DNA from 4 places in the Citricoccus muralis genome. Region 1 is predicted to be linked to each of the others. Evidence: riboswitches for the same ligand, from Rfam matches in the RefSeq annotation. Region 1 holds a riboswitch; each other region holds the start of a gene.
What was found. Region 1 has a riboswitch for S-adenosylmethionine ahead of P8192_RS02525 (ABC transporter ATP-binding protein). Riboswitches for the same ligand answer to the same signal wherever they lie in the genome.

Region 2: another riboswitch for S-adenosylmethionine. It lies ahead of P8192_RS05140 (O-acetylhomoserine aminocarboxypropyltransferase/cysteine synthase family protein); the one in region 1 lies ahead of P8192_RS02525 (ABC transporter ATP-binding protein).
Region 3: another riboswitch for S-adenosylmethionine. It lies ahead of P8192_RS00500 (NtaA/DmoA family FMN-dependent monooxygenase); the one in region 1 lies ahead of P8192_RS02525 (ABC transporter ATP-binding protein).
Region 4: another riboswitch for S-adenosylmethionine. It lies ahead of P8192_RS11960 (flavin reductase family protein); the one in region 1 lies ahead of P8192_RS02525 (ABC transporter ATP-binding protein).

The regions. Positions count from the first base shown of each region.
Region 1 is NZ_CP121252.1:556,767-560,610, forward strand. It holds gene P8192_RS02520 (aliphatic sulfonate ABC transporter substrate-binding protein) at 1-679, opposite strand, end outside; gene P8192_RS02525 (ABC transporter ATP-binding protein) at 676-1,533, opposite strand; SAM riboswitch class I at 1,543-1,662, opposite strand; gene P8192_RS02530 (4-hydroxyphenylacetate 3-hydroxylase family protein) at 1,766-3,334, opposite strand; gene P8192_RS02535 (flavin reductase family protein) at 3,398-3,844, opposite strand, start outside.
Region 2 is NZ_CP121252.1:1,120,836-1,124,679, reverse strand. It holds gene metX (homoserine O-acetyltransferase MetX) at 1-117, opposite strand, end outside; gene P8192_RS05140 (O-acetylhomoserine aminocarboxypropyltransferase/cysteine synthase family protein) at 176-1,495, opposite strand; SAM riboswitch class IV at 1,564-1,679, opposite strand; gene hrpB (ATP-dependent helicase HrpB) at 1,877-3,844, shown strand, end outside.
Region 3 is NZ_CP121252.1:104,535-108,378, forward strand. It holds gene P8192_RS00495 (SDR family NAD(P)-dependent oxidoreductase) at 33-746, opposite strand; gene P8192_RS00500 (NtaA/DmoA family FMN-dependent monooxygenase) at 820-2,304, opposite strand; SAM riboswitch class I at 2,317-2,426, opposite strand; gene P8192_RS00505 (hypothetical protein) at 2,574-3,296, opposite strand; gene P8192_RS00510 (peptidylprolyl isomerase) at 3,468-3,844, shown strand, end outside.
Region 4 is NZ_CP121252.1:2,606,772-2,610,615, reverse strand. It holds gene P8192_RS11975 (MFS transporter) at 1-16, shown strand, start outside; gene P8192_RS11970 (hypothetical protein) at 41-1,168, opposite strand; gene P8192_RS11965 (RNA-binding S4 domain-containing protein) at 1,353-1,724, opposite strand; gene P8192_RS11960 (flavin reductase family protein) at 1,743-2,309, opposite strand; SAM riboswitch class IV at 2,354-2,467, opposite strand; gene hisD (histidinol dehydrogenase) at 2,582-3,844, opposite strand, start outside.

The sequences.
Region 1 (3,844 bases):
AGCTGTAGGTGTTCAGATCCACATTGCGGTAGAACAGATTCGCCCCCTCGGACTCGGCGGAAGCCATGATCGGGTCCAGCCCGGCCCAGGCGTCGACCGAGCCATTCTGCAGGGCGGTGCGGCCATCGGCGTGCTGTAGGTTCTGCACCTCCACGCTGTTCAGGTCCACCCCGGCCTCGTCGAGCGCCTGGACAAGGAAGAAGTAAGGGTCGGTGCCGCGGGTGGCGGCCACGGAGGACCCCTCCAGGTCGGTGACCTCGGTGATGTCGGAATCCTCGGCGGCGACCAGCGCGGTCCACTCCACGTTGCCCACCACGTCGATGGTCTTGATCGGGGTGCCCGTAGAGCGGGAGAGCAACGCGGCCGAGCCGGCCGTGGAGCCGACGTCGATGGCGTTGGCGCGCAGGTTCTCGTTCGCTTTGTTCGATCCGGCGGAGAACACCCACTCGACGTCGACGCCGTCGGCCTCCAGCTCTTCTTCCAGCCAGCCCTGCTCCTTGATGATCAGCGAGAGCGGGTTATAGGTGGCGTAGTCGATGCTCAGGGTGTCGACGCTGGAGCCGTTCCCGTCCCCGGTGTTCTCGCCGGATCCACCCTCTCCCGCGCAGGCAGTGAGGGTCAACGCCGCGGCGGCCACTGCGGCGATGGATGTGATCAGGGTGCGAGTGGACTGTGTCATGCGTAGACCTCCGAGGGGATGTCGCTAGTGTCAGCGGCGGATGAGCGAGCGGAATGATGGGTGTCGACGCCGAGGCCGTCGAAGAGTTCGGCGCGCAGAGCGGCCAGCTCGGCCGAGGCGCGGTCGCGGGGGCGGGTGCCGGGCACCTCGACGATGCGCTGCACGGTCGCACCCTCCGCGTCGGAGCCGGGAGCACGACCCAGCAGCAGGATCCGGTCTGAGAGCTGCAGTGCCTCGTCGACGTCGTGGGTCACGAGCAGGATGGTGGTGCCGGTGCGGGCATGGACATCCAGCAGCAGGTCCTGCATCTTGAGCCGGGTCAGCGCATCGAGGGCGCCGAAGGGCTCGTCCAGTAGCAGCACGCCGGGGCGGCGGGCCAGCGCCCGGGCCAGGGAAGTGCGCTGGGCCATGCCACCGGAGACCTCGCGGGGCCGGTGGTCGGCCACATGGCTGAGCCCCACCAGGCTGAGCAGTTCGTCCACCCGGGCGCGACCGTCCGAGGCTGAGGTGCCACGGGGGAGCCCGAGGGCGACGTTGGCGTGGATGGTGCGCCAGGGCAGCAGCCGCGGCTCCTGGAAACCGACGGCGGTGCGCTCATCGTGGGCGCGGACCGGGGAACCGTCGATGAGTACCTGACCCGAGTTCTCAGTATCGAGGCCACCGACGGTGCGCAGCAGGGTGGACTTCCCGCAGCCGGAGGCGCCGATGATCGAGAGCACCTCACCGGGGCGGACATCGAGATCGACGTCGCGCAGCACGGTGCGGTGAGAATCGCCGACCGGGAAGGCGCGTCCTACCTGGCGGAATTCGACCGAGAGTTGGGTCGAGGAGTTGACGGATGACACCGAAGACATTGAGATCACACTCCATCGTTCCTGGCGGTAGCACCCTTGCCCGGAAGTCGACGGTAGGAAAACGCATTCGACTGCGGAGGGTTGCTGCGGCGTCAACGAGCCAGATCTCTCGGCCGCTCTGGATGGTTACCCGTTCATCCTAGACGGATTAAGGGGGTGCGGGTCAAAAACGCGTTAACAATGCCCGGGGCGGATCCGTGAAGATCCACCCCGGGCACTAAGTTGTGCGGGCTTAGCTGCGCTTCATATAGGCATTGATGTCGTTGCTGTTGAACAGGTCCGGCACGGTCCAGCCATCGAGGTCATATTCGGCCATGCACTGCTCGACCATTCCGTTCATCACGTTGGTGGTGCCGTTGTTCATCGCGTTCATCAACATCTCGACGCGCACGTTCTCGTGGTTGCCGGAATAGTTGCGCTCGTAGAGCTCGTGTCGACCGCCAAACTCGGAGCCGATCGCATCCCAGAGCAGCTTCATGAGTTTCACCCGGTCGACCGCCTCGATGCCGTCGGAGCCGCGCACATACTTGTCGAGGTAGGGGCGGATCTGAGCATTCTTGAAGTCCAGTGCACCGGAGGGAAGATAGATCAGTCCGGAGGCGACATCCTGCTCGATGATCTCCTTGATGCGTGGGTACCCCTGCGCCATGAACATGCGGTAGGCCATGCCGTAGTCCATCTTCGGTAGCACCGACCCATTGGGGCCCTCATCGGGGTTGAGCATCATCGCGTCGGCCAGTGCCCAGAACATGTTGCGCCACCCGATGACTTCGCCGGCGCGGGCCTGTACGCCGCGGAAATCCTTGGTGCCAGCGATCTCCAGGGCCTTCAGTAGCAGTCCGGCGATGAAGTCGAGCTTGACGGCCAGCCGGATACAGCCCTGGAACGTGAACCGCTGAATGAACCCGGTCTGCGGCATGAACCCGTTGATCTGATCCGGGTCACCGTAGGCGAAGATGTTCTCCCAAGGCACGAGGACCTTGTCGAAGATGAACACGGCGTCGTTCTCATCCATCCGCGACGACAGCGGGTAGTCGAACGGCGTCCCCGTCACCGCCGCGTTCTGCGCGTAGGAGGTGCGGGAGATGAGCTTAATGCCCGGTGCGTCCATCGGCACGGTGCAGATGATCGCGAACTCCTTCTTTTTGATCGGCAGGCCGTAGTGGGAGATGAAGTTGAAGTTGGTGATGGCCGAGCCGGTGGCCACCACCTTGGCGCCGGAGACGATCACCCCGTTGTCGGTCTCCTTCTCGACCCGCATGAACACGTCTTCAACCTGGTCTGGCGGCAGGTGCCGATCCACCGGTGGGTTGATGATCGCGTGGTTCCAATACAGGATCTTCTCCTGGGATTCTCGGTACCAGCGCTGAGCGTTTTCCTGGTAGGGGGAGTAGAACTCGGGCATCGCGCCCAAGGTGCCGAGGAAAGCCGCTTTGTAATCGGGGGAGCGTCCGAACCAGCCGTAGCTCATTCGCGCCCATTCCTCGATGGCGGTGCGTGACTCCTTCAGGTCCTCGACGGAGCGGGGCACCTTGAAGAAGGGGTGCGTCAGGCCGCCGTTGCCCGTATCGGTGGGAACGAGCAGCTTGTCGGCGTGCTCAGGTTGGTGGAAGCCGTCGTACATGCGGGCCACCATGCGCACCGAATTGCGGAAGGCGGGGTGCGTGGTCACATCCTCCACGCGCTCACCGTGGATGTAGATCTCGCGGCCGTCGCGCAAGGATTCGATGTACTCATCACCGGTCATCGGCAATTGCGGGTTGGCCGGAGTAGTACGGGTGGACATGTCGGTGATCGTCATGATGGCGATTCCTCCTTGATCGATGTGGAAATTTCTTGGGTCTCTGAGGGTGTGCGCGTCGGCTTAGAGGGAGTCGAAGGAGGTCGATCCTTCGAACCACCCCATCGCCAGACTGTCTCCGGAGGCATCCCAGGGCGCTCCTTGGGCGAAGCGTCCCGTTTCGCGGAACTTCCCCGAGACGAAGAGCAGTGGTTCGACGTCGTTGACTTCCAGGGCGATGACCTCGCCGATCACGATGAGGTGATCGCCGCCGTCGTAGATGCGCCAGGGCTTGCACTCCAGCGTTGCGGCGTTGCCCTCGAGCACGGGGATGCCGTCCTCGCAGCGCCACGCGGGCGAGCCCTTCATGGGTTTTCCGGCGAAGTTCAGGCAGACATCTAGCTGGTTGACGGACATGATGTTGATAGCGAAAGGCGAATCCTCCAGGTACTGGCCCGCCTTGTTGCCGCGGATCAGCGTGACCTGCGCCAGGGGCGGATCCAGTGACACGGCGGTGAAGGCGTTCACGGT
Region 2 (3,844 bases), 560 kb from region 1:
GCCGAGATCGGCGTAGCGGAGTCCGCCCGGCAGGTCTAGTGCCACCACACTGTTGTCAGCGGTGTTGGTGGTGCTGCTGGTGTCACTGCCGGGCATCGGGTCCACTCCGATGGTCATGTGTTCCTGCTTCTTTCGCCGTCTGGTCTGGGATATTGGTCACTCTCGATTCGGGCCCTCAGGCCCTACCGGACGCGGTAAATCCGGCCTCGAGATCGGCCAGAATATCGTCAACATGCTCCAGCCCCACCGAGAGTCGCACCAGCCCCGGGCCCACCCCGGCGGCGCGCCGCTCATCCTCGGTGAGCTGAGAATGGGTGGTGGACGCCGGGTGAATCACCAGCGAACGGGTGTCGCCGACGTTCGCCACGTGCTGGTGGAGCTGCAGCGCCTCCACGAAAGCCTGCCCGGCTGCCACTCCGCCGTCGATCTCGAATGCCACCACGGAACCGGCACCCCGCAACAGTTGCGATGCCCGCTCGTGCCACCGGCTCGACGGCAGACCGGCGTAGGCGACCGAATGCACCTGGGGGTGAGCCTCAAGATATTCGGCAACCCGTTGGGCGTTGGCGACATGACGTTCCATACGCAGGCTGAGCGTCTCCAATCCGAGGTTGAGAATAAACGCGTTGAACGGGCTGGCCGACGTGCCCAGGTCACGCAGCAGCTGCGTGCGGATCTTCAGGATGTACGCGACGTTGGCACCCAGTGCGCCGTCGGCCCCGAAATCACGACCGAACACGATGCCGTTGTAGGACTCATCCGGTTCATTGAAACCGGGGAACCGTTCCGGATCGGCGGTCCAGTCGAAGTTGCCGGAGTCCACAATCACGCCGCCCAGGGCGGCTGCGTGCCCGCCCAGGAACTTGGTGGCCGAATGCACGACGACGTCGGCCCCGTGGTCAAAGGGTCGCACCAGGTACGGGGTGGTCAGGGTGGAGTCGACGATGAGCGGCACCCCGGCGTCGTGCGCCACCTGAGCCACCCCGGCAATGTCGAGCACATCGGCGCGCGGATTGCCCAATACCTCACCGAACAGCGCCTTCGTCGTCGGCTGAACGGCCGAACGCCACTCGTTCAAATCGTCCGGATCCTGCACGAACGTGGTGGTGATACCCAGTCGGGTCAGGGTGTGTTTGAACAGGTTCTGGGTGCCGCCGTACAGCGAAGCCGAAACCACAATATGGTCCCCGGCCCCGGCCACGTTGAGGATCGCCAGGGTAGTGGCCGACTGCCCCGAGGAGAGCAATACCGCGCCCACCCCACCCTCGAGCGCGGCGATCTTGTTCTCGACGGAGTCGGTGGTCGGGTTGGTCAGGCGCGTGTAGATGGGGCCGAGCTCCTGCAGGGCGAAACGTCCCGCGGCAGATTCGGTGGACGGGAAGCTGAACGACGTCGTCTGGTAGATCGGCAGCTGGGTGGCTCCCGTGGTGGGATCGTTGGTGATCCCGGCGTGGATCTGCTGGGTCTCGAACGACCAGTCTGCTGAAGCGGACATGATGGCGGCTCCTGTTCTGTCAGGGCCATCACCATCGCCGCTCCGAGGCCGAAGAGGCGGCCGGCGATGGCCCGCGCTTGCGGTCGAGGGGTTCCTCGATCGCCTGGTCCTCACCCGGGGCACCCCACCGCGGTTGGAGGGTTGCCGATCAGCTAGCCGGGGCTTGTCGCTGACACTCGTGACCTGGATGTCATTGTGCCAGAATGCACCGCCGGTTTCATCTCGCCGGCGGTCACGGGCGAGACGCGGCGTCATCTGCAGGGGCGGGTTCGGGGTTGATACCGTATTTCCGACAAACCCGACAAACCCGGCAAACCCGACGACGCGCGGGGCACCGGGGTCGGTGACAGTGCTGAAGGAAAGAGGGGCGGGGAACCGATCATGACGAACACACCCGCCGCGCACCAACCCGCCGATTCCTGGGAGATCCCATGGGAACGGATCGTTCAGGGGCTGCCCGCGGCCCGCCTGGTGCCGCAACTGACTGGGCTGGCCGGATGTGAGTTGGCCGAGCAGGCTGAGCTCACCGCGCCAGGAACAGACTCCGGTGCCGGAACGGCGGGCATCCGAGTCGTGATTTCCGCGCCGCCCGGTAGCGGCAAGACCACGGTGGTGCCACCGGCGCTGGCTGCAGTGTCGGCGGGCCGCGTCGTCGTCACGCAACCGCGCCGGATGGCCGCCCGAGCTGCCGCGCGTCGTCTCGTCTCACTCAGCGGTGCGCAGTTGGGCCGCGAGGTCGGCTACACGGTGCGCGGGGACCGACACGTTTCGGCTGCCACGCGGGTGGAGTTCGTGACGACCGGGGTGCTGCTGCGTCGGCTGATCGCGGACCCGGAAGCCAGCGGAATCGGCGCCATCGTGCTCGACGAGGTCCACGAGCGTCACCTTGACACCGATCTGACCTTCGCCTTGGTGGAACAGCTGGGTCAGCTGCGCCCGGACCTGCATGTGGTGGTGATGTCGGCAACCCTCGACGTCGGACACTGGGCGGAGTTGCTGGGTGCACGGGTGCTTGAGGTGGCCACCGAACCGCATCCGCTGCAGGAGATCTGGGCACCCTGGGGAACGCAGGCGCAGCGCAGTCTGGATGCCCGCGGGGTCGCACCCGGTTTTCTGGATCATGTGGCCGACGTCGTCGTCGAGTATCAGCATCTGCACCAGTTCCCGCGTACCCCCGTTGGTCCCGATCGCCCCGGTGACACCCTGGTGTTTTTGCCCGGCGCCCGTGAGATCGACCGGGTGGCGGCCCGGCTGGGTAGCGACCCGCGCCTGGCGCCCGATACCGCGGTGCTGCCTCTGCTGGGGTCGATGCCGGCCCGGGAACAGGACCGGATTCTGGCCCGCAGTACCGACACTGCCTCACAGTTTCCCCGGCGCATCGTGTTGGCCACCAATGTGGCGGAATCGGCGCTGACCGTGCCCGGGGTGCGGCTGGTGGTGGACGCCGGTCTGGATCGGGCCCTGCGGGAGGATTCCCGGCGCGGGGTATCCGGGCTGATCACCCTCGGCGCGTCCAAATCCGCCATGGTGCAGCGCGGTGGGCGTGCGGCCCGCGAGGCGCCCGGCACGGTGGTGCGCTGTCTGAGCGAGGCCGAATACGCGGCACGGCCGGCCCACACTGCGCCCGAAATCCGCACCGCAGGACGCAACGAGCTCGGCCGGGCACTACTCGACGTCGCCTGTTGGGGAGCCCCGCGCGGTGCTGGCCTGCGGCTGCCGGACCCGTTTCCGACGGCGGCCGCCGATCGAGCCGAGCAGCGCCTGCAGGAACTGGGCGCGGTCCACGACGACGGCACCCCGACGGAGCTGGGTGCGCGGATGTCCCGACTGCCGGTGGACCCCCATCTGGGCCGGGCCCTGCTCGACGGGGCAGAGCTGTGGGACGCCCGGGTGGCGGCCGAGGCAGTGGCCACCCTGGCCGCGGACACGCGTGCACCGGGGGCCGATCTGATGGCGCGCTACCGGCAGCTGCGCTCGGATCCGGGCTGGCGTCATGACGTCGATCGGCTGGCCCGGGCCGCGGTGGTGGCGGAGGACCGCGCCCCGCAGTCGCAGGGACACGACGACGCCAGAGGGCCTCTCGACCAGCATCACCTTCACCACGACGCACTCGGTCTGATCACCGCGCTGGCCTACCCGCAGCAGATCGCCCGACGCCGGGACGCCGAATACCTGCTCGCGTCCGGCACCGCGGCCCGGTTGCCGGCGTCGTCGTCGCTGATCGGGGCCGAATGGATTGCGGTGGCCGAGCTGAGCCTGCACGGCGACCATGCGGTGATTCGCGCCGCCGTCGAGCTGGATCCCGAGCACGCTGAGTTAGCAGCGGGCCCTCTGCTCGTGGACGAGACA
Region 3 (3,844 bases), 450 kb from region 1:
CCATAGGAGTCGTCCCGAGAATGATGAGTTCTTCAGCGGAGCTCGGCGCGGGGGCGGACGTGGATGTCGGTGAGCTGGGTGTCGTCGCTGGCGAGGATCGCCCCGACCACCGCGCGGGCGACGGTGGCGGGCTGGATCATCACGGAGCGGTCCTTCGGCTCGGCGAGCATCGGGGTATCCGTGGGTCCCGGGTACACCGAGGTGACGCGGACGCCGTCGTGTTCCACATCAGCGCGCAGCCCGTTGGCGAAACCGCGCAGGGCGTGCTTGGTGGCCCCGTAGACGGTGTTCTTCGGCCGATCGAACACACCGGCCCCGGAGTTCAGAAACACGATGGTGCCCTGGGAACGGCGCAACGCAGGCAGGCCAGCGCGGGCCAAGCGCATGGCCGCGGTAACGTTGACGGCGAAGACCTCATCCCATTCGGCATCGGTGATCTCCTCGATGGAGGCGGTGGGCAGCAGTCCGGCCGCGTGCACCACGGCATCGACGCGCTCGGGCATCACGGTGCTGAGATCATCGGCGGTGAGATCCAGGGCCATGGAGGTGATCTGCGGGTGGGCGGCCAGCTCATCCAGACGCTGGCGGCTGCGTCCCAGGGCAATGACCTGCCAACCGTGCTCGGTGAGCTGGTCAACGACGGCGCGGCCGATGCCGCTGGTGGCTCCGCTGACGACGGCGCATGGCCGGTCGGGAGCAGGGGTGCTGGGGGTGCTGGCTGCGGAGTCGGGGGTGGAATCACTCATGCCCCCGACGATAACGGATCCGGCCGTGCCCCGTCCGGGGTTCGCCGCCCGGGACAATGAATGACGCCGCCGGTTACCGCGGAGCGGTGCTGCTTAGCTGAGCCTCCCCACCGAGCACCTCGTCCCGGCTGCGCTCGGTGGCCGCTGCCGAGTACTCGGCGAACGCGCCCCGATACCGGGCGGCTGGGTGCGAATCCGGCAGTCGATCCTGGCCGGTCACTGCACCGCGCAACGTGGCACCGGATTCGCCCAGCTGCTGGATCTCCTCGAGGCTGCGGGCCAGTCCACGCTCACGCAGCACCGGCAGAACCTGTGCGATGAACTCGTGGTACGACCCCGGGATGGACGAGTTGATCAGATTCACCCCGTCGATGCCGGCGTCCTGCCAGGCGGCCAGTTCGTCGGCGATCTGCTCCGGGGTGCCCACCACGCGGGTGGATTGGGCCCGGAAATGCGCCAGATCTCGCAGCGTCATCGTGCCGTCTTTGGTCATCTTCCGGATCTCGGACAGATGCCCCTGCGCGCCCTCGGTCTCGATGTCGTTGATGGGGGTGTCCAGTGGCAGGTAGCCCAGGTCGAGGCCCAGGGAGCCACCGGTGTGGGCGATCAGCGCCTCGACGTCGATAGCGTCATCGAGCTCGCGCGCCTTCTGTTGTGCCTCCGCTTCCGTGGAGCCGACCACGAAGGAGAGCCCCTGGATGAACTTCACGTCCTGGGGATCGCGTCCGAATTCCACGGCACGACGGCGCACCTCGGCCGCGTGGGCGGCGGCGATGTCGCGGCGCGGGGCCATCGAGAAGGTGGCCTCGGCGTGTCGGGCGGCCACTTCCTGACCGCGGGGCGAGGAGCCGGCCTGGAACAGGAACGGGGTGCGCTGCGGCGAGGGAGCCGAGAGGTGGGGCCCTTCGATCCGGTAGTTCTCGGAGGCGTGATGGATTTTCGCCACCTTGGCCGGATCGGCGTGCAGCCCACGCCCGCGGGAATGCTCCACGGTCTTGTCCTGCAGCAGCGCGCCGTCGTCCCAGGAGCCTTCCCACAGCTTATAGGCGACGTCGAGGTACTCTTCGGCCAGGTTGTAGCGGTCACCGTGGCTGGTCAGCTCGGCGCCGCCGAAATTGCGGTGCGAGTTCTCCAGAGCGGAGGTCACCACATTCCAGCCCACGCGTCCGCCGGAGAGGTGATCCAGGGTGGAGAGCTGCCGGGCGAAGGTAAAGGGGTGGGCCTGGATGACCGAGGAGGTCATGGCCAGGCCGATGCGCCGGGTGGTCGCCGCCAACGCGGAAATCAACACCAGCGGGTCATTCGAGGGAATCTGCAGGCCCTTGCGCAGGTGCGAGGCCCAGCCGCCCTCGTAGTCGCCGTAGAGGCCCACCACATCGGCGAAGAACGCGATGTCGAAACCGGCGTCCTCCAGATCGCGCACCAGATCCACCCACAGGCCAAGCTCATTGAACCGGTGCTGCTGGGATTCCTCCCGACGCCACGCGCCGCCGATGATGTGGCTGGTGGTGTTCATCAGGAAGGCGGACAGGATGAGTGGACGGCGCTGTGCGGCCATGGAGACTCCTCAATTCCATCGGTTCTGGCGGTAGCACCGTGTCCAGACCGCGGGGGAAACCCGGGATGGGACGGTTGCTGCGACGTCAACGAGCCAGATCTCTCGGTCGCTCTGGATGGTTTCTGCTTTCACCGTACGCCGGGGACGCATTCTGGGACAAACGACGACGAGCAATCCGAGTCACGTTCTGTCACGCACACCGCGCCCATCACACAGCACAGCCCGCCGACCCTGGCGGATCGGCGGGCTGTCTGGTGTAGCTGTGGTGATCAGCTGGCGGGCTTCGGTGCCGGTGCGTCGACCTGCTCCTCAGCGCCACCCTCGGTGTCGTCGGTAATGATCGCCTCGGTCGTCGCCGCTGGCTGGGAAGCCTGCGGGGTGGCAGGGGTGTTGGTCTTCAGCGGCTGCGGGGTGGGGTTCTTCCACGGATCCTCCACCGGCTTGGTCAGCTGGTAGACGGCGTAGGCGGCACCACCTGCAGCCACGACGACGCCGACCACGAGCCACTTCTTGCCGCCGCCGGACTGAGCCTGCTTCTTCAGCGACTTCTCGGCCGACTTGGCGTACTTCTCGGCAGCCTTCTGTAGCTTCTTGGCGGCCTTCTTGTCGCCGGTGACCTTGGTCAGCAGCTCGGAGACCGGCTTCGGGACGTCGGCGTCGTGCAGCGCCTTCGACGTCTTCGAGGCGGCACCGGCGAGCTGGCCGGCTGCGGTGGGGACGTACTCGTCCTGCACCTTGTGGCGTGCTGAGTCCAGGGCGTCGGTGAGGTTCGCCAGGGCGCTCTTGGCCTTCGGTCCGGCCTTGTCCACCGCGGAGTAAGCGACCTTCTCGGCGCGGTCGAGGCTATCGCCCAGGTGCTCTTCGGTCCACGCCAGCGCGGACTCCACCTTGGGGGCAGCCCATGACTTGGCCTGCTCCACAGACGCGTTCAGCTTCTTTTCTGCAGCCTTGGCCTGCTTCTTGGCGATTTTCTCAGCCTTGCGCTTTCCCATCTGATTACCTCCGGGGATCGACGTGCGTTTCTCCCACAGTACGCCAGAGTCACGTGGCGATTCCACGGCTGAGCGCCAGTGTGGGGTATCAAGATTCGGCTCAGCGCGAATTGTCCACGCCCCGCCGATCGACGGAAGCGAGGATTGCGGCTCTAATGCGAGAATACGTCTATGACTATCGCAACGCATCAGGCAACCGTCCATACCAACCAGGGCGACATCGTCGTGGACCTGTTCGGCAACCACGCGCCGAAGACCGTCCAGAACTTCATCGGCCTGGCCACGGGTGAGCAGGCCTGGGTCGACCCGGAGACCGGCGAAGAGCGCACCGGCACCCCGCTGTACAACGGCACCATCTTCCACCGGATCATCCGCGACTTCATGATCCAGGGCGGCGACCCGCTGGGCCAGGGCTTCGGAGGACCGGGCTACCAGTTCGACGACGAGATCCACCCGGACCTCAACTTCAACGAGCCCTACAAGCTGGCCATGGCCAACGCTGGCATCCGCAACGGCCGCGGCACCAACGGGTCGCAGTTCTTCATCAC
Region 4 (3,844 bases), 1.1 Mb from region 1:
CGCCGACTCGAACTAAGCGGGAGCTCAGTGGGACCGCGGTTTAGCGGTGGTTGCTGCCGCCGCGGTGACGGTTGGTCCAGGCGAGGAGCCCGGCGGCGATGAGCAGCACGATGGCGATCAGACCCACCGGAAGCAGCCACCCGGGGGCGGCCATGCGCGCCGGATCCTGCTGACCCGCAGCCTCGGCATCGGAGGCGTCCGGCTGGGCGTCGGCGTCCTCGGTGACGCTGGTGTTCTCTGGCTCCGGGCTGGGCGGGACGCTGGTGACCGACACCGTGGCGGTATCGATCGCGGTGGGGGCCTCGGCGCCGTCGTCGCCCGTGCCATTATCGCCGTTCTGGTGCGGCGGCACCGGAGCGAAGGGGCCCTGATAGCTGGTGTTGCCGCCCGAATGTCCGCCGGAGTTGTTCCCGCTGTCGCCACCGGGGAACCAGGGGGTTCGCGTGGTCACCGAGGGCAAGGGGGCCGGGACGGTCACCGTCTGCGTGGCGGTCTGGGTCTGGGATGCGGTGGGCGTGCGGGTGGTCGGCTCCGTGGGCGAGGGGCTCGGGGACTGTGTGGGGCTGGTAATTTCCGTGGCCGTCGGGGATGTTGTCGGGGCGAAGATCACCGTCACGTTGCACGATTTCCGGGTTCCGTCGGCGTCGGTGACCGTCAGATTGAAGTAGTCCTGGTTGCTCGTGTAGGAACTCGGTGCTCTATACACCGCGGTGGTGCCTTGAACCTGAACGCTTCCCCCTGCGGAAGGCGTGTCAACCGTCATGGTGACCGGTTCGGCTGCTTCACCATTGATTTGGACTTTGATGGTGACTTCTTCGCCAGGTTCCAGACTGGCACCATCATGCACGGGACAAACCAGTTCGAACGACGGCGTGGAGGGCGCCACGCTTGGAGACTGGGTGTCGGACTCTTCTGCGGCGTCGGATTCGTTCTCGCTGGGGGTCACGGGAGCGGTGGTGCCGAGCGCGGTGGAGGCCCCGGTATCAGGGGACGCCGACAGCTGGCTGTACTCAACCTGATCGAGCTGTTCGCTGGATTCCTGCTCGGGACTCGGCTGCTCTGGGGTGGCCAGAGCGGTGCCGGCGGGTAGAACGAGGAGGAGCCCGAGACCGAGGCTCACACCGGCACGACGGCATGAGGTGGCGGAGAAGGTGCGTGGACGCGACATGCGAAAGCACCTCCTGTGGTCTCGGCTGATCGACGCGGGTAGACGCGTCGGCGAGATTTGCACACGGTGGGAGCGCGCGCCAAACACGTTGATCACATCGTAACAATCGGGCTTCTCAGAGAAAAAGACCTGATCGGGCGGGGATGAACTTTACTTCGGTTACCAGCTGGCCTTCAGTAGGCGTTCACTGGTGTGCGTCGCGTCCGCGGAGCTCGTCGAGCTGACGGCGCTCCTTCTTGGTGGGACGCCCGGCGCCGCGGTCCCGACGGGGTACAGCGAGCAGGTGCCGCGGGATCGGCTCGGGCGAGTGATCCCGATAATGCTGCACGGCCACCGGGGCTCCCACCCGCTTGGCGATCAGACCGGTGACCTCGAGAATCCGCTCTCGGCCGGGCTGACGCAACCGCACCGTATCGCCGATGTTGACCGGTTGGGCGGGCTTGGCTGGAGCGTCGTTGACCTTCACGTGACCGCCTTTGACTGCCGCCGTGGCGGCGGAGCGGGTCTTATACATACGCACCGCCCACAGCCAAGCGTCGAGACGGGTGCGGGTCATACGATCCAGGGTACCCGCTTACTCATTGCCTTCGGCTGTGCGGAGGTTTCGGAACGCGGAGCGGTGGAATACCAGCGGCTCGGCGGCGTCGGTTCCGGCGGAGACCCCGTGCACCTGGAGCAACACCATGTGGTGGTCGCCAGCGGGTAGCTCGGCGTACACGGAGGTTTCCAACCACAGGGCGGCGTCATCGAAGAACACGGCACCCTGTTCGGAGACCTGCAGGTTCTGGCCCTCGAAGCGGTCACCGTTCTTGGAGGCCAGCTGGGTGCACACCCCGGTCTGGGATTCGCCCAGAATCGAGACGCCGATGCGCTCGGCGTGACGCAGTCGCGGCCAGGTGCGGGAGGTGTTCTGCACGGCGAAGGCCACCAGCGGCGGATCCAGGGACACGCCCACAGTGAAGGACGAGGCGGCCAGGCCCTCCTTGACTCCGCCCGCGTAGCCGGCGAGTGCGGCCACCCCGGAGGGGAACTGGGAGAACGCCTGGCGCAGGCTCAGGGCGGAGACGTCATCAGAGAGTCCGACGCGGGTCTCGGGGAAGTCGGTGGTGTCGTTCTTCTGGGCAAAGGTCACAGCAGACATATCAGCCTTTCTGGAAGGCGCTTCCGCAACCGTGGGCGGCGGAGACGCGGTACTTGCCGGCCGGTGGACCCGGTGGCCGAATCATCACCTGGAGCACCCCACTACGCGAAGAGGGTTGCCGTCCCGTTAGCCAGGGCTACGCACTGGAACTCGTGATTCTGATGTTCAGAATAGGTGCGATGAGGCGACAGGGTCAACGTCGTCTGCGCCACTATGTCCCTAGATGACGGGGCAACGTCATCTGGCGACGTTCGTGGACGCTTGCGCAGACATCAGTCGAAGCGGATGTCGATGGCGTCGCCGTGGGCGTGCAGCCCCTCGGAGTGAGCCAGCGCAACAATTCCGCGCTGCAACTCCTTCAGGCCGGTCTCCTGATACCGGATGCGTTGCTGCAACCGCAGGAAACTGACCGTGTTCAGGCCCGAGGAGAATCGTGCTGAGCCGGAGGTGGGCAGCACGTGGTTGGACCCGGAGGAATAGTCCCCCAAAGGCACCGGGGAGTACGGGCCGACGAATACGGCGCCGGCGTTGCTGATGTTCGCCAGCACCGCCTCGTTGTCGTGGGTGTGGATTTCCAGGTGCTCGGAAGCATAGGCATTGGCGACGGCGATGCCGGTATCCAGATCGTCCACGATGAGCACCCGGGACTGCGGGCCGGTGAGTGCCTGCCGGATCTGCTGCTCGAGGGTGGCGCCGGGCACCTGGGCCTCGATTTCAGCGACCACCTGATCGGCCAGTTCGGCGGAATTCGTGATGAGGACCGAAGCGGCCATCGGGTCGTGCTCGGACTGGCTGATCAGGTCCGCGGCCACCCAAGCGGGGTTCGCGGAATCATCGGCCAGTACCGCAATCTCGGAGGGACCGGCCTCGGCGTCGATGCCCACCGTGCCCAACACGGCCCGTTTTGCGGCGGCCACATACACATTGCCGGGCCCGGTAATGATGTCTACGCCCGGGCAGCCTTCCACACCGTAGGCGAGCATGGCGATGGCCTGGGCGCCGCCGGCGGCATACACTTCGTCGACTCCCAACAGGGCACAGGCAGCGAGCACCACCGGGTGCGGGTCACCGTGGTGATCGCGCTGCGGCGGGGAGGTCACCGCCAGCGAAGACACCCCGGCAGCCTGGGCGGGCACCACATTCATCACCACTGAGGACGGGTATACGGCTCGGCCGCCGGGCACGTAGAGGCCCACGCGTCCCACCGGCAACCAGTGGTTCTCCACCACGGCACCCTCACCGAGTTCCACCGTGGAGTCGGCCGGGCGCTGGGCGGCGTGCACCAGCCGGGCCCGGCGGATGGATTCTTCCAGGGCGGCCCGCACGTCGGGGTCCAGGTCGTCGAGGGCCCGCTGTAGTTTGTCCGGGGCCACCCGTAGCAAGGCCGGGCGCACGCCGTCGAACCCTTCACCGATCTCCAGCACGGCGGAAGCACCCTCGGCGCGCACCCGCTCCAACAGGGGGCGCACCGTCTCCACGGCCGCGGTGACGTCCACCTCGGCGCGAGGCAACACAGACTCCAAAACCTCCGCGGT